Regions from separate parts of the Asticcacaulis sp. SL142 genome, predicted to be linked through region 1. Evidence: predicted binding sites of a transcription regulator. Region 1 holds the regulator's gene; the other holds the start of a gene.

Region 1 (7,691 bases):
GATGCTGATTGATGCCCACGGCCCGACGGCGGTCAAGCGCCTGACTAAGGCCGAGGTGGCGCAGGACATCACCCACTATGTAATTAACCGACTGACTTGAGATATTAATGACCATCACTGCCCAGATCGTACAGCTTCCCCATTCCGCCGGTTTGCCATTACCCGCCTATGAAACGCAAGGTTCGGCGGGGCTTGATCTGCGCGCCGCCGTGCCCGAAGGTAAGCCCATAACGCTGAAACCACTGCAGCGGGCGCTGATCCCGACCGGCCTTAAGATGTCGGTGCCGCTGGGCTATGAGATTCAGGTGCGGCCGCGTTCAGGGCTGGCGCTCAAGTTCGGCATTACCTGCCTCAACTCACCGGGCACGGTCGATAGCGATTATCGCGGCGAAGTCGGCGTCATTCTGATCAATCTGGGCGCGGAAGATTTCGTCATCAATCGCGGCGACCGCATTGCCCAGATGATTGTCGCTCAGCACGCCCGCATCGATTGGACAGTGGTTGAAACCCTGGACGATACCGTGCGCGGCGCAGGCGGGTTTGGCTCCACCGGACGATAACAATTTAGCTTCTGTGACACATTCAGCACGCCTAAAACCTTTACGGCGGCGTCAAAACGCGACACCCTGAAAAACGGCGTTATCTTGAGTCGCCGCTCAAACCAAGGTGCAGCCATGTCGCAAATGGTGGAATATCTTTGGCTGATTATGGACGGGGTGTGGGCCGCGTGTACGTCGCTCAATGTCGTACCGATGATTGTGGTGGCGAGCCTTATCGGCCTTTTCCAGGCAAAGGCGGCGCATTTTATGGTCAAGGCCCTGATGTGTCTGGGGCTGGCGATCCTGATTGATGCGCTGTGGCCGCTAACCTTTGGCGGAGATATGGTCGTGCCGGCCATTACCCAGCTTGAGGTTCAGCTTCAGATGGTGATGCTCTATGGGCTGGGCTATCTGATCCTTAAGGGTATGGTTCGGGTCAGACGGGCCATTGCCCTGACCCCGTCCCAAAATGCAGCCAAGCCCGAATCTACGAAAACCGATTGACGGCTTTGAATTAAGAACATATCATGAACAATTATGAAAAAATCGCTCAAACATCGGTTGGCCATACTCTCGGATGCTGCCAAATATGATGCCTCGTGCGCGTCAAGCGGCACGACCAAACGCGATTCCTCGCGATCCGGGGGCTTGGGCTCAACCGAAGGGTCAGGTATCTGTCATGCCTATGCGCCGGATGGGCGCTGTATTTCCCTCCTCAAGATTCTGCTGACCAATTTTTGCATCTATGACTGCGTCTATTGCATCAACCGCTCGTCGTCCAATGTTGAGCGGGCACGCTTTACGGTCGATGAGGTCATCTGGCTTACCTTAGAGTTTTACCGGCGCAACTATATTGAGGGGCTGTTCCTGTCGTCAGGGATTATCCGCTCATCGGACTATACGATGGAGGAAATGGTGCGGGTGGCGCGGGATCTGCGCTTCAAACATAATTTTCAGGGCTATATTCACCTCAAAACCATCCCCGATGCCTCCGCTAAGCTGATCGAAGAGGCGGGCCTGTTTGCTGATCGTCTGTCAATCAATATCGAACTGCCGACCGATGCCGGGGTTGAAGCGTTCGCCCCGCAAAAACATCCGGCCAATATTCGCCGCTCGATGGGCGAATTAAAGCTTAAGATCGACGAAGCGCGGGAGCCGACACTGAAAACCAAACGCCGCAAACGCTTTGTGCCGGCGGGCCAGTCGACCCAGATGATCATCGGCGCCGATGTCACCAATGACGCCACCATCCTTGGCACCAGCGCGCGGCTCTATGGCGGCTATCAACTCCGGCGGGTCTATTATTCGGCCTTCAGTCCCATTCCGGATTCCTCGCAACATCTACCGCTGATCAAACCGCCGCTGATGCGGGAGCACCGGCTCTATCAGGCCGACTGGCTTTACCGGTTTTATGGCTTTGATATTGCGGAAATCACCCACGGTCGGGCGGACGGCATGCTTGATCTGGAGCTTGACCCAAAGCTGGCCTGGGCGCTGGCAAACCGTGATCGCTTTCCAGTCGATATCAATCGTGCTGACAAAGAAATGTTGCTGAGGGTGCCGGGCTTTGGGGTCAAGACGGTGATGTCGATCCTGACCACACGTCGTCACAAGCGCCTGAAAATGGAGGATCTGGCCCGGCTCAAGGTGTCACTGAAAAAGGTCAAGGCGTTTGTGGTGGCGGACGGCCATACACCCATGAATCTGCTCGATGCCAGTGACCTCAAGGCCATGTTCATGCCGCGTCCGGAGCAGTTGAGCCTGCTATGAGGATCGTCATCGACCGGCGTGGGGATTTTGAGGAATGGCGCGAACACGCGCGACACCTGCTCTGTGCGGGCATCCAGCCTGACGCGGTGGAATGGCTGGACAGAGAGACGCTGAAAGACGATCTGTTTGGCGCGGATAAAGCAATCGCTGAAACCAAGGCCACCTTTTCCGTGCCGCGTGCCTTTGTCGAATGTGCGCAGGTTGTGGTCTGTCATGCCGATCTGGCGGCTTATGCGGTGCTCTACAGACTGCTGTGGCGGTTGCAGACGGAGCGCCATCTGCTGAGCATCACGACCGATCCTGATGTGGTCCGCGCCCATCAGATGGCCAAGTCGGTCGGGCGCGACAGCCATAAGATGAAAGCCTTTGTGCGTTTCAAGGAACTTCCCGCACTGGAGGGAAGCGCCCGGCGACAGTTTCTGGCCTGGTTTGAGCCGGATCATTATATCGTCGGCCGCACCGCCGGTTTCTTTCAGCGGCGCTTCACCGATATGGACTGGGTGATCGCCACGCCGAAAGGATCAGCAAGCTGGGATGGTGATGCCCTGACGGTCTCCGCCCAACCCGCCCGCAATCCTGAACTGGTGGATGACACCGATGATCTGTGGCGAACCTATTTTGCCAATATCTTCAATCCGGCGCGTCTGAAGGTGAAGATGATGCAGACCGAAATGCCGAAAAAATACTGGAAGAACCTGCCCGAAGCCGACCTGATCCCTGATTTGATCGCCGGGGCCGAAGACCGTGTGCGGGCCATGGCGGCAAAACCAGCAACGACGGCCCCGAAATTTCATTACCGCATCCACAAAATAAAAGGGTGAGCCGCGAGGCTCACCCTTAAAGTGCGAAATGTTTTCAGACCTTACGCCTTTGTATCAACTGCCGGATCGTCGCTGGTGTCAGTCTCATGGGCATAGGCGCTGGTTGCGGCGGCAGCCGCTACCGTGTTGGCTGAGGTCTTGGCGGCGGTCGCCACCATGGCCGGGCGGATGATGCGCCCAAACAGCTCATAACCGGTCTGCATCACATTGACGACGGCACCGCCGGTCACATCTTCGGCCGGGACTTCCATCACCGCCTGATGCAGGTTCGGGTCGAACTTGTCGCCCCTGAGTGGGTTGACCTTCTTGACGCCGTTTTTCTCAAAGGCCTGCGACAGTTCCTTTTCGGTCATGTCGATGCCGAGCACGAAGTTCTTGAACGCGGCGTCTTCAATATCCTTCGGCGCCGATTGCAGGGCGCGCGCCAAAATGTCGGCCACGCCCAAAAGATCGCGTGAGAAACGCTGAATGGCAAAGGCGCGGGCGTCGTTCATTTCGCGCTCGGTACGGCGCTTGACGTTTTCAACCTCAGCGGCATAGCGCAGAGCCTGTTCCTTCAGGGCCGCGTTCTCGCTTTTGAGCGCCTCAAGTTCGGTCAGCAAGATTTCGGTGGCGTCCTGCTCCAGATCCGCGCCGCCCTCTTCCAAATTCTCGTCCGTCATATCTGTCCCTTGATAAATCACAGAGCGCATTCCGAAAAGTGTAAGCGGTTTTCGGAATCAAATGCGCGTTAAACAAATTAAGCCACCCGCCTTTAGTCCAGCAGGCGGCCTAAAATTTTGGCGGTGTAGTCAACAAGTGGGATGATCCGCGCGTAATTCAACCGTGCCGGGCCGATTACACCGATGGCGCCCACGACCTTCTGACTTTGACCGGCCATGTAAGGCGCTGCAATAACAGCCGAACCGGATAAAGAAAACAGTTTCGATTCCGATCCGATGAAAATTCGCACACCTTGCGCGTCTTTCACATCATCCAGCAGCTCGATCAGCTCTTCTTTTTGCTCCAGATCTTCAAATAATGATCTCACCCGCTCAAGGTCATCCAGGCTAGAGGCCTCCAGCAGGTTGGCCCGCCCGCGCACGATCAGGGCGCGCTTATTACCTTCTTCACCCGACCAGGCCGCCAGCCCCTGATTGATCAGAACCGATGCCGCTTCATCCAGTTTCTGGCGTTCTTCGGCCAGTTCAGCGGCCAGTTCGCGCTTGGCCTCCCCCAGTGTGCGACCACGGATACGGGCATTGAGATAGTTCGAGGCTTCGATCAGCACCGACGGCGTGGTTCCAAGCGCCACGGTCATTAAACGGTTTTCCACCCGACCGTCATCATAGACCAGTACCGCCAGCGCCTGATCCGGCCCCAGCAGGATAAATTCGACATGCTTGACTCCGGCCTCAAAGCTGGGGGTCATGACCACGCCCGCCCCACCGGCCAGACCCGACAGCATGGAGGAGGCTTCGCGCAAGGCCACATCAAAGCTGCGGCCTTTAGAGGTCAGGCGGGCTTCGATATCGCGTTTGGCGTCTTCGCTCAGGTCGCCGATCTCCAGCAAACCATCGACAAACAAACGAAGTCCATGATGGGTCGGTAACCGCCCCGATGAGGTGTGCGGCGCGGACAAAAGCCCAAGATGCGCCAGATCCTGCATGGTGTTGCGAATAGAGGCCGGAGATAGCGACACGCCACTGCGCGATAAGGTACGCGATCCGACCGGCTCCCCGGTTTCCAGATAGGTCTCAACCACCTGCCGGAAAATGTCACGGGCCCGCGCATCCAGCTCGGTCAGGGAGGCGCCGGACGATAATATAGTAGATGCGCTTAAAGGGGATCTGATCATTGCCTTTAAGGATAGGGTTCTTATGGGCCTATGGAAAGATATTTTTGTGTCTTCAAAATGCCATCAATGGGGTAAAATCTCGCTCATATACATAAGGAGGCGGGGTGATGGGTAAGGGGATAATCCGGGCGTCGGTCATGGCGGTGGCAACGCTTGCGGCCGCATCGGCGGTGGCGCTGACGGTGTCAAAGCCGGATACAGGCAAAACGCAGGTCTATGGCCCGCTGCGTGAAAGTGATGAGGTCATTAAACCTCTGCCGCCTGAATATGAAACTGAGGCGGCCCCCGACAACAAAGGGGTTGAGCCGTTGCGGGCCGATATCATCCGCACCGACAAGTGGAAAAAGCGCGGCATCACCAAAGACAGCAGCGAAAATATCTTCCTGAAGGACAATGACACCTATATCTGCGCCAATCAGGACTGTTCGGTGGCGCGTAAACTGCCCGAACGTCGGGATTAGCCCTCGTTCGGCTTGGATAGCGCCTTGGGTTGTGATTTGCAGGCAGACCTGATACGGCAGGGTCCATTGTTTTCGGGGTCTTAAGTCCATGTCTCAGTTCGAAGCTTTAAACGCGCTCAAAACCATCCGTCCGTCTGGCCGCAAGCCGGATCAGTTACGGGCGGTGACGATTGAGACCGGCGTAACGCGCTATGCCGAAGGCTCATGCATGGTCTCGTTCGGTCATACCAAGGTGCTGGTGACCGCCAGCGTCGAACAGGGCGTGCCGCCTTTCCTCAAAGGTAAAGGTCAGGGCTGGGTCACGGCCGAATACGGCATGTTGCCACGCTCGACCCACACCCGTTCGCGCCGTGAAGCCGCCGCCGGTAAGCAGTCCGGGCGGACACAGGAAATTCAGCGCCTGATCGGCCGGTCTATGCGCGCGGTCGTTGACCTGAAAGCGTTGGGTGAGCGTCAGATCACCATCGATTGCGATGTTATTCAGGCCGATGGCGGCACCCGCACCGCGGCGATTACCGGGGCATGGGTCGCGTTGTCGATGGCCTGTAATTATCTGCTGGCCGAAAAAGTCATCTCGAAAAACCCGATTCTGGATCAGATCGCCGCCATTTCGTGCGGGATTTTTGCGGACACACCGGTGCTGGATCTCGACTACGAAGAAGACTCGAACGCCGAAACCGACGCCAATTTCGTTATCACCGGCTCTGGCGATGCCGTCGAAATTCAGGCGACCGGCGAAAAGCGCGGCTTTTCACGCGATGAATTTAATGCCCTGTTCGATCTGGCTCATGCCGGGGCGACCGAGCTGTTTGCCTTGCAAAACAAAGCGTTGGGAAAGTAATTACTTATTCGGGCGTGGTCTCGGTCCACTCCAGCAGGTCATGGGGCTGGCACTTCAACGCCCGACAAAGCGCATCAAGTGTGCGCAGCCGTACCGCCACCGCTGCCTGATCACGCAGGACTTCGAGGTTGCGCACGCTGATGCCGGTGCGGTCGGACAATTCAACGATCGACAACCTGCGCTGGGCCAGAAGTTCGGTAAGACGTATACGGATCATATCGTGAGGTCAGCTTCCTGCCGCAGACGTGCGCCTTCTTTAAAGACCTCGGCCAGCACAAATACCACCAAGACCGAGAACCATGTCGTGACCGCCCGCACACCATAGACCGGCTCAAGGTGCAGGCCGTAGGCGCGTTCGACCAGAAACCGCGCGGCATATCCAAAGACCTCCAGCCCGCCCAGACCAAACCCGATCCAGCGTAAGCGGCGGGTATTGTCGGGGTGAAAGACATCGCCTTCGGCAAGCGTACGAAACACCTGCCGCGTCCAGTGCATGATGATCATATATCCGCCCAGCGATATCCCAAAGGCCAGCAGCAATACCGCTTGCGATCCGGCGTCCAGCGGCACGGACACATTTAGCCGGGTGACCACTTCGGTCGCGAGGGTGGGTACGGACAAAAGGCTCAAAGTCGCCAGCACAAGCCCGATAATCAGCCCGAACAGGCCGAAATAGACGACATCCAGCGCCGTCTTCAACAGGCTGGAAATCGATCTGGGCCCTAAAAACCGCATGGAAATTGCCTTAAACCTCAAGACCTAAGTGTCAGATGGTGCGCCACGATAATCATTTTTAACAAGGGCCGCCACCTAATGTTTTGTAATGTGCGCGATGTCACATTTGGGGCTTTTCATTTTGCGGCGCATCGTTACAAAGAAACAAACGTCCATAGCCAGAGCCTTACATGAGCCTTAAACTGATCTCCGGTGAAGAACTGATCGCCGCCACCCACAATCCGGGCAAGGCGAAGGAGATATCATCCCTCCTTGGCGGGCGGTTTGTGGTCATCAGCGCCAAAGACGCGAACGTGCCGGAGCCGGATGAGACGGAAAACTCTTTTATCGGCAATGCTATCCTGAAGGCCCGTCATGCGGCCATGACGGCGGGCATCGTGGCCCTGGCCGATGATTCCGGCCTCAGCATTACCGCATTAAAAGGCGATCCGGGTATCTATAGTGCGCGTTGGGCCGGGCCGGATAAGGATTTCCGCCGCGCCATGGAAATCATCGATCACAAATTGCTGCAGGCGCAGATCCATGACGCGCAGTTCACCACCCATGCCTGGTTTACCTGTGCTTTGGCGGTGGCGTGGCCGGAGGGACATGCGGTGGTTTTTGAAGGCCGCATCGACGGTGATATCGTCACCCCCAGAGGTGCTGGTGGTTTTGGCTATGACCCGATCTTTCAGCCCAAAGGTTACG
Region 2 (7,691 bases), 340 kb from region 1:
ACCCCAGTGCGCCTAACAAAAAATGACGTCTCATGCCGTTTTTACTCCGTAATTTAGGGGAGTATCAAAATTCCTTGACGGCTTGGCAAGCCACTAACCAACAAAAAAAGAGCGGGCCATATGACCCGCTCTTTCCAGACGAATTTAAGACTTCGCGCTTACAGAGCGACCACGCCGCCGTCATTTTTGGTGATGACGATTGTGGCTGAGCGCGGACGACCTGCCGCCGTGCCGGACTGGCTGTAAGGCCAGTTGGACGACGGAGCCGATGCCGAGCCACCTTCACCCGGATGCTGGATGTTAACAAACAGGGTGCGACCGTCCGGCGTCGAGTCAATGCCGGTGATCTCACATTCCTTTGGCCCGACCAGGAAGCGGCGAAGCTGCATGCCCGGTGCCTTACCGACAAAGGTGGCCTGCGTGGCCGTAGCCCCACCCGAGCCGGTGTTGGTGATGGTGCGCGCAGCACCATCGCCGACCGTACCTGGCATGGCCGCCAGCATCATGCAGTTCGTCACGTCCGTATAAGCACCGTCGTCGGTTTGAATCCACAGCAGCGGATTGACCAGACCGGCGGCATTGCTGGGGCGTGAGAACCACAGACCATCAGGGCTGGAGAAATCGTTGGTGGCATCAAGGCCGGAGATGTTGATGTTGGTGGCATCCAGATCAGCCCCAGCCCCGAACAGGTAGATATCCCACTGGAAGGCGGTTGATTCCGGGTTATTGGCGGCTTCCTTGAGACGGATGATATGACCGTTCGGGTTGCCGAAGTTGTTCGAAGCACCGACCGGATCATTGTAGTGACGCGGGTTGGCGGCGTTGGTGCCGGCCAGAGGACGGTTCGAGGCATTGTTGTTGGTCAGGGTCAGGTAAACCTCGCCATTGGCGGGGTTGACGGCGGCCCATTCCGGACGGTCCATCTTGGTCGCACCCAGCACGTCGGCGGCCAGACGGGTATTGATCAGCACATCGGCCTGATTGGCGAAGGCGTAGGTCGGATTGGCGGCGGTCAGAACACCGGTGCCAAAGACCAGCGGCAACCAAGCGCCCTGACCCGTGGCATCGAAGCGGGCGACATAGAGCGTGCCGTTATCGAGGTATTTGTCACCGACGGCCAGACGATCGCTGGCGTTGGCATCCGCCGCATCCCAAGGGGTTGCCGACACGAACTTATAGAAATATTCGCCGCGCGAGTCGTCGCCCATATAGAAGACCGGCTTACGACCGGCGACGAAGTTGGCAGGCCAGGCCCCTTCATGGCCCATGCGGCCAAGCGCGGTGCGCTTACGCGGGGTTGAATTGGCATTATACGGATCGATTTCGACCACCCAACCGTACTGATTGGCCTCAAAGCGGTAATCGCCGGTGCCATCAGCCGCCTTGGTGGTGTCGACCGTGACATTCCACTTTGAGAAATTGGCCTGATCGGCGGCATTGGCGGCGGTGACCGTGGCCCAGTTATTGGCCCCGGCAGCGCCTTGTGTCACGCCATAACGGTTAAGCGATGTCACTTGTTTGGCGCTGCGGTTGGCGTTGTCACCGGCGGCGCGGCGGAAGTAACCGGCCCAGTTTTCTTCGCAGGTCAGATAGGTGCCCCAGGCATTGACGCCGTTAGCGCAGTTGTTGATCGTGCCGCGACCGGCGGTGCCGTTCGTCGAATAGACGGTCTTGATTTGATCGTCGCCGCGCACCGGTCCGTTGAACACCATCGGCGTCAGCGGCGTAATACGGCGGTTGAGCGCACCACCCTGAACATAGTTCCAGGCACCGGTAGAGGCGCGGGTCACTTCGACCACGGCGACGCCGTGACATTCGATTTCCTTGATGGCCTCGGATTCCAGACGTGTGGCCCCGGCGGTAACGCCGTTCACGTGCAGGTACGGTGCGGTGATGTTTTCATGGTTCATGACCAAAAGCCCGCGGGTCGAGCTATTGACATCGCGCGCCGTACCCGTGGCCGCCAGGCCGAAATAGGCCATGCCGTCGTGGTGGTCGCCAGCGCGCCCGGCAAAGTTGGTGTCGGAACCATCATTGGCATAGGCCGCAACGCCTGCCAGGATTGGGTCGCCCAGACGGTAAAGTACCGAAACCGTATAGCCTTCGGGTACCGTGACGATGTCGTTTTTGTTCTTGGCCACGGCGGTGAAGCCCAGCACCGCGGGGCTGACCGTTACGGTCGCGTTGGCCGAAGATGGAAAGCCCGCTGTGTTCTTAGCCGTAAAGCTGAACACCAGCGGAGTGGCTGCCGAAACGCTGGGGGCCATGAAGGTGGCGGTGGCGGTATCAGCACCAGATAGCGTAACCGCCGGACCAGACACTTGCGTCCAGGATACGCTGGACGAACCTGACGCCGTACCGGTCAGGGTAACCATGCGGCCAGAGGTGGTGGCGCCTGCGCCGCCCGCCGATACTACGGCCAGCGGTGCCTTGTCGTCGTCATCGCTGCCGCAGGCGCTCAGGCCGAACAGGGCGGCGACTGAGGCCATACCGCCCAGAATCTGGCGGCGGGAATTACGCTGTTCGATAACATCGCTCAGGCTTGGGTTGTTCGATGTATTTAACTGAAAATCGCCGTCATCATGACGACCGGTAAGTTTGATATCGGACACAGCGCCCTCCAAAAAGTGTGTGGAGGGTAATTAATGACCTTGTTGTGTGTAGGTCTTTTACCAGGTCTGTATTTGTTTTGTGACAGATGGGTTCAAGGTCGCGGTCTGATCACCCCATTTACTGGAAGCGGGAAAATTGAGGATGATCGACCGCAGCAGCGTCAATGGCGGGCTGCAATTCCGCTTTCGCAAGAGACAGGTCGAGATCGGAATGTTTGTCCATAGTAAATATACGCTCACAATAAGTATAAAGCGTATCTACATCAATCTTTGAAAAATCAAAGGTCATAACTGTCATTCCTTATTCAAATAACGTATCAATTATGACTAAATTAAAATAAGGTTTCTATGCAAAATTGCATTATTATTTAACTCAACAATTCCGAATATATTTTCAAGCATCGCCATTAAATACATAAAAAAGAGCGGGCCTTTCGACCCGCTCTTTCCAATTAACATGTGAGCATTTTTGCAGGGCTTGGCCCGAAAAAATGATCTCGATAATGAGCCGGGGAAAAGTACACTGAGCGTTAGCGAAGGACTTTTCCCCGAATGGATTAGAAATCCATACCACCCATGCCGCCCATGCCGCCGCCGCCCATTTGAGGCGCTGCCGATTCCTTCTTAGGGGACTCGACCACAGCCGCTTCGGTGGTGATCAGCAGGCCCGACACGGACGCCGCGTCTTGCAGAGCTGTACGCACAACCTTGGCCGGGTCGATCACGCCGTCAGCGACGAGGTCGACATACTGCTCGGTCTGAGCGTTGAAGCCAAAGGTCGGCGAAGCATTGTCCAGAACCTTACCCACAACGATCGAGCCTTCGACGCCGGCATTTTCCACGATCTGACGGATCGGGGCCTGCAGGGCGCGACGGACGATGTTGATGCCGGCGGTTTGGTCATCATTGTCACCCTTAAGGTCGGTCAGGGCCAGCGATGCCTTCAGCAGCGCCGTACCACCACCGGGGACGATACCTTCGTCAACGGCGGCGCGGGTCGCGTTCAGGGCGTCATCGACGCGGTCCTTCTTTTCCTTAACTTCGACTTCGGTCGAACCACCGACGCGGATCACGGCAACACCACCGGCGAGCTTCGCCAGACGCTCTTGCAGCTTTTCCTTGTCGTAGTCAGAGGTGGTTTCTTCGATCTGGGTCTTGATCTGAGCGACGCGGCCTTCGATCTCGGACTTTTCACCGGCGCCATCAACGATGGTGGTGTTGTCCTTGGTGATCGTGACCTTCTTGGCGCGGCCGAGCATGTCGAGCGTGACCGACTCAAGCTTGATACCAATGTCTTCGCTGATTACTTGACCGGCGGTTAGGATTGCGATGTCTTCCAGCATGGCCTTGCGGCGATCGCCGAAGCCAGGGGCCTTAACGGCTGCTACGCGCAGGCCGCCACGCAGACGGTTGACCACCAGGGTCGCCAAGGCTTCGCCTTCAACGTCTTCGGCAACGATCAGCAAAGGCTTGCCCGATTGGACAACGGCTTCGAGAACCGGCAGGATCGGCTGCAGCGACGAGATCTTTTTGTCGAAGATCAGGATGTAAGGGTCTTCGAGGACCGCTTCCATCTTGTCAGGGTTGGTGATGAAGTACGGCGACAGGTAGCCGCGGTCGAATTGCATGCCTTCAACGACATCCAGTTCGGTTTCAGCGGTCTTGGCTTCTTCTACGGTGATGACGCCTTCGTTGCCGACTTTTTCCATCGCCTTAGCGATCATTTCGCCGACTTCTTTGTCGCCGTTAGCCGAAATGGTGCCGACCTGAGCGATTTCAGCGTTGGTCGTGACCTTCTTCGACGACGCCTTGATCTGGGCGACGGCGATGATGACGGCCTTGTCGATGCCGCGCTTTAAGTCCATCGGGTTACGGCCCGAAGCGACGGATTTCAGGCCTTCGACGGCAATGGCCTGGGCCAAAACGGTCGCGGTCGTGGTGCCGTCACCGGCCTTGTCGTTGGTCTTGGACGCGACTTCGCGGATCAACTGAGCGCCGAGGTTCTCGAAACGGTCAGCCAGTTCGATTTCCTTGGCGACCGAAACGCCGTCCTTGGTCGAACGTGGGGCGCCGAAGGATTTTTCGAGGATGACGTTACGACCCTTGGGGCCCAGCGTTACCTTCACAGCGTTGGCGAGGATGTTGACGCCGCGCAAAATCTTATCGCGCGCGTCGGAAGCAAATAATACGTCTTTAGCAGCCATTTTAGTGTTCCTAGGTTGGTTGCGTTATTGGAATTTCAGGCGGAGCGCTAAAACTAGCGGTTCACGATACCCAAGATGTCGGATTCTTTCAGGATCAGCAGGTCTTCGCCGTCGATCTTGACTTCGGTGCCGCCCCACTTACCGAACAGGACGCGGTCGCCAGCCTTGACTTCCAGAGCGACGATGTCGCCCTTGTCGTTACGGGCACCGGGGCCGACCGAGACGACTTCGCCTTCTTGCGGCTTTTCTTTAGCGGTATCGGGGATGATGATCCCACCCTTGGTCTTGGCTTCTTCTTCTACTCTTTTGACCACAACGCGGTCGCCCAGCGGACGAAAGCTCATGAGATGTCTCCGATTCAATATGGAAAGGTTGTTAGCACTCGACACATGTGAGTGCTAACGCACCCTTGAGTTAGTGTCGCGCCGGAAAAGAGTCAAGGACGGGCTATAAGAAATTTTTGTGAGTTTCCGCCATTCCGCCGGAGATGTGTTGAAAACTCACGGTAAAAGGACTTCGGTCATCAGCGGAAAGTGATCGGATATGACCTTGCCTTCAAAACTGTCGGTCAGGGTGCCAAAGCGGGTGACCCGAAGTCTGCGATCAATAAATATGTGATCTATGGCCTCGCCATCGGTGCGGCGGATATCAAAGCCATTGTAGGTGCCTTTCGGGCCAAAGACGATCGGGCTGACACTGCGGGCATCGCGTAAGGGGCCTGCGTTCAATATCCTGTAGGGCGCGCTTTTGGGGCCGGTATTGAAATCGCCCATGATAATAAGAAAGGCATCGGGGGCAGGCGCTAAGGCCATAATCTGGCGGGCGCAGTTTTCGCGGGCCTGCGCGCCTTTGTGATCAAAGTGGGCATTGCGGATATCGAGCACCTGACCACTGACCCGGTCGCGCAGGATCAGACGGGTAAAGGTGCGCGGCAGGTCGGCATCGGCGTCCTTTGACGGACGATCCGGTGTTTTTGAACACCACAGGGTCTGGGCTGACAGGCGCTCAAAGCGGTCGCGGCGATAAAAGATCGTGGTGGTTTCGCCCGCTTCGGCTCCGTCATCCCGTCCGACGCCGTAATGCGCGTAGCCGCTAAGGTTTTGGGTCAGATAGCCGACCATAGGGATCAGGGCTTCCTGCACGCCGAAAATATCAGGATCGTTGAAGGCGATCTGAGCCGCCATGTGCGGTCGGCGCTCCGTCCAGGGCGGCACATCGTCGGGATTATCGTAGCGGATATTGTAGCTCATCAGTAAGAGCGGTGTTTCCGCGTGGGCGCTGTTGACCAGAGATGTGGCCCAGATCATGACGAAACAGGTAAGTAAAAGCGCTTTCATGCTGTTGATCTACACGCGCTATGTATCGGTTTTATAATGCGGGTTCGGTAATTTCCAGACCCTGCGTTTTCAGTTTCTGCAACGCGCCGCCCTGCGACAGGAGCGCGCTGAGCGGCAGGACGATGACTGATTTCCCCCGCGTCTCCAGCGCTTTAGTGATCGATCCCACGGTCTGGTCAATCGTGCGCCCCAGCATGGCCGAGGTTGAGGGCGCGCCTTCAAGGCAGGCCAAAAGGGCTGAGTCCGGTGACAGTTTTTGCACGGTTTTCAGATCGCCGTGCCCCCAGGCTTCCGTCGCCGCGCGGGCATTTTTTGTGGAAAATTCGATCTCATCCAGCGTGGCGCGCACGCACGACATTTCCTGTGTCTTGGAGAACTGACCGACGCGCGAGATGATCTTGGCCGCACTATAAGAACCGGTCGGTCGGGTTTTGAGCCGGTCTTCCTTGGCGAACCGTTTCAGGGTTTTCTCAGGATCAAGCGTGGCGATCTGCGCCTTTTCGTAGATGTCCGCGCGCAGGGCTGCCGCCGCCCACAGGGGCGAAGCCTTCTTATACTTATCGCGATCAAGACCATAAGCGTCCGCCAGAGCATAGAACCGTTGTGAAATGTCGCTGGGCAGAACCTCATCCAGCTTTTTACCAAGCGGCAGACGTTTGTTCATCTGCAGTTTGGTCAGGCCGATCAATCCGACCTCGGCTTCGGGGGCGGTCAGCAGGACGTTGGACTGTTTCAGCACCCGGCGGATGCGCGCGTCGTCCCATGGGATGCGCTTCACCATGACCGGCATGGCGCCCAGGATATAAACCTCGGAGTCGCCTTTTTTGACCCGCCAGATCGCTGGTCCCGGCAGGTTGGCGGTGACCGTGACTTCGGTTATCCATTCGGCGCCGTCCTGAGCAAATTCGGGCGCTGATACGGTTTCCTGCGCCGGGGCAGTAAGCGGTAGCGCCATAAGGGCGGCGGTGATGAGCAGGGCTTTGGTCATGGCTACAATATAGTCTCCAAAACCGTGACCGGAATAGGGCGTCACTCTATGCCAGTGGTTAAATCACTTTCACGGGCATCATATTCCAGTATGTCGCCGGGCTGACATCCCAGCAGCAGGCAAATCTTCGACAGGGTATCAAACCGCATACCCTTGACCTTACCTGTGCGTAGCAAGGACATCTGAGTTTCCGATATGCCGACCTGCGCGGCCAGATCTTTTGCGCGCATCTTTCGGCGCGCCAGCATGACATCAAGAGTTACGCGGACAGGCATCAGACAAAATTACTCAGTTCAGAGGTAAGTTTTTCACGTTTGACCTGCATCAGGCGGATGCGCTCCGCCAGACAATAAAGGATAAGGCCGATCAACAGGGCAATGGTCGCGTGGAAAAAATCGATGGAAAGGCCCTGCCGCGGGGCGATGTCGTTGCCGTAGATATTTTGCCGAATCCACAGACTTGATCTCACAAAAAGCGCTATTGATCCGGCCCCAAGGCACAGTCCGCTGCGTTTCAACCCCTTGATTAGTATGGGTTCCAGCACTGTGTC

The links. Region 1 encodes HrcA, which represses chaperone genes, less so after heat shock. Its sites were predicted from a motif close to GTTAGCANTCNNNNNNNNNGANTGCTAAC; they were not measured.
Region 2: groES (co-chaperone GroES) is a predicted target of HrcA. The motif match lies at 5,191-5,219, and genes of this name have one in related genera.

The regions. Positions count from the first base shown of each region.
Region 1 is NZ_CP113061.1:2,279,418-2,287,108, reverse strand. Features, by position in the region: gene coaBC (bifunctional phosphopantothenoylcysteine decarboxylase/phosphopantothenate--cysteine ligase CoaBC) at 1-100, shown strand, start outside; gene dut (dUTP diphosphatase) at 108-560, shown strand; gene OVA03_RS10405 (hypothetical protein) at 675-1,043, shown strand; gene OVA03_RS10400 (putative DNA modification/repair radical SAM protein) at 1,077-2,309, shown strand; gene OVA03_RS10395 (TIGR03915 family putative DNA repair protein) at 2,306-3,130, shown strand; gene grpE (nucleotide exchange factor GrpE) at 3,172-3,792, opposite strand; gene hrcA (heat-inducible transcriptional repressor HrcA) at 3,885-4,967, opposite strand; gene OVA03_RS10380 (hypothetical protein) at 5,075-5,428, shown strand; gene rph (ribonuclease PH) at 5,553-6,269, shown strand; gene OVA03_RS10370 (helix-turn-helix domain-containing protein) at 6,274-6,486, opposite strand; gene OVA03_RS10365 (DUF2975 domain-containing protein) at 6,483-7,004, opposite strand; gene rdgB (RdgB/HAM1 family non-canonical purine NTP pyrophosphatase) at 7,175-7,691, shown strand, end outside.
Region 2 is NZ_CP113061.1:1,943,539-1,951,229, reverse strand. Features, by position in the region: gene OVA03_RS08865 (peptidylprolyl isomerase) at 1-34, opposite strand, end outside; gene OVA03_RS08860 (PhoX family protein) at 159-2,612, opposite strand; gene OVA03_RS08855 (hypothetical protein) at 2,731-2,901, opposite strand; gene groL (chaperonin GroEL) at 3,170-4,816, opposite strand; gene groES (co-chaperone GroES) at 4,870-5,160, opposite strand; gene OVA03_RS08840 (endonuclease/exonuclease/phosphatase family protein) at 5,317-6,153, opposite strand; gene OVA03_RS08835 (TraB/GumN family protein) at 6,185-7,141, opposite strand; gene OVA03_RS08830 (helix-turn-helix domain-containing protein) at 7,183-7,416, opposite strand; gene OVA03_RS08825 (hypothetical protein) at 7,416-7,691, opposite strand, start outside.